One region of the Cohnella candida genome, then DNA from elsewhere that is predicted to be linked to it. Evidence: riboswitches for the same ligand, from Rfam matches in the RefSeq annotation. Region 1 holds a riboswitch; the other holds the start of a gene.
The links. Region 1 has a riboswitch for ZMP and ZTP ahead of rpiB (ribose 5-phosphate isomerase B). Riboswitches for the same ligand answer to the same signal wherever they lie in the genome.
Positions count from the first base shown of each region.

Region 2: linked by a shared signal. The riboswitch ahead of EAV92_RS21200 (bifunctional 5,10-methylenetetrahydrofolate dehydrogenase/5,10-methenyltetrahydrofolate cyclohydrolase) and the one ahead of rpiB (ribose 5-phosphate isomerase B) in region 1 are both predicted to bind ZMP and ZTP.

Region 1 covers NZ_CP033433.1:3,879,494-3,882,696, forward strand. The annotation lists gene glyA (serine hydroxymethyltransferase) at 1-220, opposite strand, end outside; gene EAV92_RS17665 (TIGR01440 family protein) at 302-889, opposite strand; gene rpiB (ribose 5-phosphate isomerase B) at 907-1,365, opposite strand; ZMP/ZTP riboswitch at 1,516-1,598, opposite strand; gene EAV92_RS17675 (low molecular weight protein arginine phosphatase) at 1,638-2,234, opposite strand; gene EAV92_RS17680 (manganese efflux pump MntP) at 2,259-2,819, opposite strand; gene EAV92_RS17685 (L-threonylcarbamoyladenylate synthase) at 2,946-3,203, opposite strand, start outside.
Region 2 covers NZ_CP033433.1:4,578,426-4,581,628, reverse strand. The annotation lists gene EAV92_RS21205 (carboxylate--amine ligase) at 1-880, opposite strand, end outside; gene EAV92_RS21200 (bifunctional 5,10-methylenetetrahydrofolate dehydrogenase/5,10-methenyltetrahydrofolate cyclohydrolase) at 1,115-1,969, opposite strand; ZMP/ZTP riboswitch at 2,029-2,109, opposite strand; gene EAV92_RS21195 (agmatine deiminase family protein) at 2,334-3,203, shown strand, end outside.

The DNA of each region.
Region 1 (3,203 bases):
CGATGTCCTCGGCGATGTCGACGTATTCGCAGCCGCCGTAGTAACGTTTGCCGGGATAGCCTTCGGCGTATTTATTCGTGAGCACCGTGCCCATCGCTTGCAGGACGGCGGGGCTGACGATGTTCTCGGAAGCGATCAGCTCGATGTTGTCGCGCTGGCGGCCGAGCTCCAGGTTTAACGCTTTGACGATTTCGGGGTCTTGCTGGCGCAATTGATCCATGACGGGAAAACCTCCAATATTCGAATGGGATAGGGACGAAAATGAAAATTTATCGGTAGATGTTCGGTCGATCCGTACGATTTAATCGCAAGTTCCGCTCGAGGACGTCTCGGTTGGCAGTTCATATACCGCCCTCGCTCCGCCGATCAGCTTCGGACGGCTGTAGGCGGCCGTCACGCGGGCTTCGCCGATCCACCGGACGGAAGGCCGAAACGGTACGGCGACGACACGCAGGTGCATGCCGATCAGCGTTTCGCCGATGTCGAGGCCCGCATGGACCTGCACTTGTTCGACGAGGCAAGGGTCTTTCATCCGGCGGTAGGCATACGAGGCCATGGAGCCTCCGGCCTTCGGAACGGGCACCGCCGACACGATCGTCCAGCCCATCGCTTCAGCCAGTTGGCGTTCCATGACCAGAGCGCGATTCAGGTGCTCGCAGCATTGCCACACCGCGGCGAAGCCGATCTTGGCACGGGCCCGCTCTACGCCTTCGTGGATCTCGGCGGCCACCGTCTCCGCTCCGGACGTGCCGATGCGGCGTCCTTGCACTTCGCTGGTGCTGGTCCCGATGACGACCAGCTTGCCGGAGCCGATGCCGCCGGCTTCCGCCAGCTCGGTTAACGCTTGCTCGACCAGATCGGCGATCGGCGCTTGTTCCTTCGTCGTCATGCCGGTCACCTCCGACATCAAGGATGCAAAGCCTGTTTGTCTTCGAGCCCCATCACTTTGCGGATCCGGTTCAGATGGCGTTCGCCTTGGGAAAACGGCGTGTCCAGCCAAACTTTGACGATCTCCTCGGCAAGGCCCGGACCGACGACTCGTTCGCCCATGGCGAGCACGTTGGTGTCGTTATGCTCGCGGGTCGCTTTGGCGGAGAACAAGTCGTGCACGAGCGCGCAGCGGATGCCCGGCGTTTTGTTGGCCGCGATCGACATTCCGATCCCCGTGCCGCAAATCAGGATCCCCCGCTCCGCTTCGCCGTTCACGACCATGTCGCAAACGGGAATCGCGTAATCCGGATAATCGACGGAATCCGCGCAGTCGCAGCCGACGTCGAGCACTTCGTGGCCCAGCTGCTTCAGCATCGGAACGATGACGTCTTTCAGACGGTAACCGGCGTGATCGGCACCAATCGCTATTTTCATGGATGACTACCTCCCAAGGATAAACGGCTCGTATTCACAAGGGTATTATACCTGAATTGTCCGCCGGCCAACAGTTGAGGGCATTCCTCCTTCGACACGCAAATTTTGCCGAAAAAGACAAAAAAGAGCGAGCGCGTCGTCAAACGCACTGCTCTTCGCCCAGGCGACCGGCCGTCATTCCGATGCTCCCCCGTGGTTCCACCCACTTCGCGTCGCCAGTCACATCGGAACGTTAAATTGTACCCTCATCATAACGGGTCCGAAGGTAAAAATCAATCCGGTTTCCGGTGTTCCGCGTCCTCCAACTTGTCCAGCAGGCGCAGCACGGCATTTTCGATCTCGTCCGCGCTTTTCTCATAGAAGCTGAGCGGTCCCCCGAAAGGATCGGCGATGTCGAAATCCGGCAGCCGGCGTTCCAGCTCCTCGAGACGGCGGCGCTCCTCTTCGCTGAGATTCTGGCCGAGCGCGCGGCGAATCTGCCATTCGGAGTACAGGCGCTCCGCCTCTTCGAGGTCGGCGGCCAACGCTCCGTCCCGAAGCGCGAACTCCTTCAGCGTGTAGGTTTTATCCGCGGCGTCCGGGTGGCGCCGTACGATCGCCTGCTTATGAGACGACGTCATCGTGAGAATGAGATCCGCCCAAGCGATTTGATCCGCGGACAAGGCCCGGGACGGACCGGGGACCGGCAGCTTGCGGCGGCGAAGCGTCTCGGCGGCGTTGGGGGAAACGGGATATCCATCCACGGCTCCCAGGCCGGCCGAACGGACTTCGACCGCCTTCCCGGCGCGGCCCGCCAAATCTCTCAGCATCGCTTCCGCCATCGGACTCCGGCAGGTGTTGCCCGTGCATACGAACAGAATGGTGCGCATATTTCCCCCTCCCTCTTACCGTATTCATAACAGAAAAAGCAGCCCGAACGCAAATAGGATCACGCCGCCGAACGCTTCGCCGTATCCTCCGAGGGAACGGCCGACCTTGCGTCCGAGCAGCAGGCCGAGCACGCTCATCAACCCTCCGAATAACCCGAACATCAACACCGTGAACAGCAAATGCCCGGAAAACATGCCGAGCGACACGCCCACCGAAAATGAATCGATGCTGACGCTTAAGGAGAACACGATCAGTCCCCATCCGGTGCGATGGTCGATCGATTCTACCTGTTCCCCCCGCAGCGAACTGTACACCATATGCCCGCCCAGCAGCAGAAGCAACGCCCCAGCGGCAGACGTCGCCACGCCTCCGAGCAGCGAGCTCACGTATTGTCCCGTCACCATCCCGCCCAGCGGCATCAGGATGTGGAAGAGCGCGATGACGGAGCTTAGCTTGAGCACGTCCAAGAGCCTGACGCCCTTCATCCCGATGCCGATGCCCAGCGAAAAAGCGTCCATGCCCAAGGCGATCGCCATCAGCAGGATGGCGATCAGGTGGCCGGCGGACGCGGACATCTCCAACATTAGCTTATCCCCCCCGCGCGTTCCGGAAACGGCGGATGCCGATCGATCCCGGACGCGAAATCCGCCTTCGCTCTTTTCTGAGCATATGCGGACAAGAGGGGGAACATGACCCGCCGCGGGGACAGGTTACGGTTGGGGGACAGACCTCACGCGGCCGCCGGCGGCTTTGCGCATGCGGTTCATGAGCGCGGCTCCGATTCCCCGCTCGGGAAACCCTTCGGCGACGATGAAGTCGAGACCGAGCCTGTCGCATTCCCGAAGCGTCGCGTAAAGCTGCTGCGCCGCCGTCTCGGGCGCTTGCCTGGAGCCGCAGACGAGGATTTCGTCCGCTGCTCCCTCGTAGCGGCCGGCGTGCTCGCCTGCCGCGATGATGCCGACTTTGCG
Region 2 (3,203 bases), 700 kb from region 1:
GGTTCGTGATCCGCACGTTGACCTCGATCAAGTAGAACTTGCCGGTTTCGGCGTCCTTCTTGAACTCGATTTCGGCGAAGCCCTTGTATTTCATGTCTTCCAGGAATTTGGCGCCGATCTCGTAGAGTTCCGGCACGTATTTCTGCCCGGTGTACACCGAAGCGCCGAAATTAATCGGATACTGACGGAACTTCTGGCAGGTCACCCAGTGGGTGACTTTGGATTCCTGGTTCAGATAAGCATCGAATGTATACATGTGGTCGTCGAAGCCCGGGATGATCCGCTGCACGATGACCTCGAGGCCGGCCTGGCGGGATTTCTCGACCGCTTCGACCAACTCCTGCTCATAATAAACCTTAAATAGCTTCCTTCTAAACTTGGCCACGAACGCGGGAGAATCGGAAGGCTTCACGAGACAAGGATATTTGATCGTCTGCGCCACTTTCGCCAGGTAATCTTCCTCGTCCACCCGGACCGTCTCCGGCACGGCGACGCCCTTCTCGATAGCCGCGCGCTCCAGCATCTCCTTGTTCATGAGCCGGGTATAAATGCCTTTCTCCGTCTGAGGTATCAGGTAGCTTTCCCGCAGCTCTTCCAGATATTCGTCGATGACTTCGACGTAGTTATCGTGGCAGGGAATGAGGACCGGAGGGGCGCTTTGCATGCTGGCGTAGTCTTTCAGATAACGGATGAAGCCCGCGGGATCCTCCTTATAGTGGGGAACGACGAGCTTCTCCGAGACGTATTTGGAATCGGCTGCGTACGTGTTTTTCGTCGAATAGTCGACAGCGACGGTATGGATGCCATGTTCGCCCAAGCACCGGATCGTGCTGAGGCCTATGTAATAGTTGCTTCCCAAAATGACCGCTTTATTGTTCAACGTGATTACACATCCCAGAGGTGGATTTTCGCCCTGCGGCCCGGACGGAAAACCCGGGTGCGGCCGCGTGGTGACGGCATCGGAGGCCGGCCAAGCCATTAGCGAACGGCTGAGTAAATTTTACTTCATGCCCTAGTAGAATACAAGACAAGCCCTCCCCCGCCGGCGCCAGGCGTAAAAAGGAAAAAAGCCTTGCGCGCAAGGCTTTCGGGGGAGGCGGGTTGGCAACACTTGCTAGGCGGAACCGATTCTTTCGGCCGCGTCCACGGTATGCTTCAGAAGCGTCGCGATCGTGACCGGACCAACGCCCGCCGGAACCGGCGTGATCGCCGCGGCCTTGAGGAGGCACTCCTCGTAATCGACATCTCCCACGTTGCCCGGGTTGTATCCCGCGTCGAGCACGACCGCTCCCTCGCGGATCCAATCGCCCCTGATGAACTTCGGCTTGCCGACGGCGGCTACCACGATGTCGCCCGAACCGACGATATCCGCCAGTCCCTGCGTTTTGGAATGGCAGACGGTGACCGTGGCGTTGCGGTTCAGCAGCATGAGGGATACCGGCTTGCCCAGAATCGGACTGCGTCCGACGACAACGGCGTGTTTACCTTCGATCGGGATTCCATAATCGTCGAGGATCGCCATGATCGCCGCCGGCGTGCAGGACGGGTAGGCCGCAAACCCGAACGCGTTCTGTGCAAAACCGAGCGTCGTGACGCCGTCCACGTCTTTGTCGATGCGGATGGCGTCGAAAGCGGCTCTCTCGTCGATCTGATGCGGCACGGGATGCTGCAGCAGGATGCCGTGAACGCTTGAATCTTCATTTAACTCGCGAATCGCGGCGATCAGCTGCTCGGTCGTCGTGCTTCGGTCCAGCTGGATGCGCCGCGACTCCATCCCCAAGCGCTCGCAGGCATTCCCTTTCATGCGGACGTACGTCGCCGATGCGGGGTCGTCTCCGACGAGAATGGTCGCCAAACAAGGGGTGATCCCCCGTTCGGCCAGCAGGTTCACCCTCTCAGCCAATCGTTCCTTGATGTCCCGAGCCACCCGTGCTCCGTCCAAAATCAGCGGTCCTTCCGTTTTCGCCATTTTCAGCCACTCCTTCATTACGGATTGAAAACGCAAAGAGGCAAGGGGGCGATCCCCCTTACCTCTGCCCAGGCGTACGGCTCGTTCCGCCGCGTGCTCCCCCATGGTTGGTCCATGTTCCGCCAGTCACACGCAACCGTCTATTTGCTTTCATCATACTCAAATCCGGCATTCCGCACAATAAGGAAGAAGTTGTCCCGCGGAAGGCTTTGAGATCGGTCCCCTTATCGTTTATGATGGTTGAGGAATGGCCTTCATTAGTGACGATAAGAAATTTACCGATAAAGCGAGCTGATTCGACTTGGATCCAAGAGACCTTAAATTTAAAATGCCTGCCGAGTGGGCACCGCACGAACGCACCTTCATGTCCTGGCCGGTGCGCGAATCGATGGTTTACCCGGACGACCACGAGCCGGTATGCGGCGGATACGCGCAGGTCGTGAAGGCGATCGCCGAATTCGAGCCCGTGACCGTGCTGGTCAATCCCGCGGACAAGGACTTGGCGGCGGGTTACTTCGACGAGCCGAACATCGATTTCGCCGAAATCCCCCACAGCGACGCTTGGCTCCGGGATAACGGCCCGACGTTCCTCGTCGGCAAGAACGGCGAGCTGGCCGGCGTGAACTGGAAGTTCAACGCCTGGGGCGGCAAGTACGCGCCATGGGACCTCGACGACGAAGTCGCTCCCCAAGTGCTGGAGCGCGTAGGCGCACGCCGGTTCGACGCCCCCCTCGTCATGGAAGGCGGCTCGATCCACGTGGACGGGGAAGGCACGCTGCTCACGACGGAAGAGTGCCTGCTCAACCCGAACCGCAACCCGAACCTAAGCCGGGAGCAGATCGAAGATTACGTCAAACGGTTCACGAACGTCAGCAAGATCATTTGGCTCAAACGCGGACTCGACGGCGACGAAACGGACGGCCATGTCGACAACGTCGCGTGCTTCGCCGCGCCGGGCAAAATCGTCATCCAGGTATGCGACGACCCGAGCGACGAGAATTATGAAATTACGCAAGAAAACCTGCGCATCCTGAGCGAATCGACGGACGCCCAAGGACGCAAGTTCGAGATCGTGAAGATTCCCCAGCCTCCCAAATCGATGTTCGAGGAAAGCCGGCTGACGCTCAGCTACCTCAACTTCTATTTCGTAAACGGCGGCATCGTGCTCCCCGTATTCGGCGGCGCGGCGGAAGAAACCGACCGCGAAGCGGCGCGCATTCTGCAGGAAACGTTC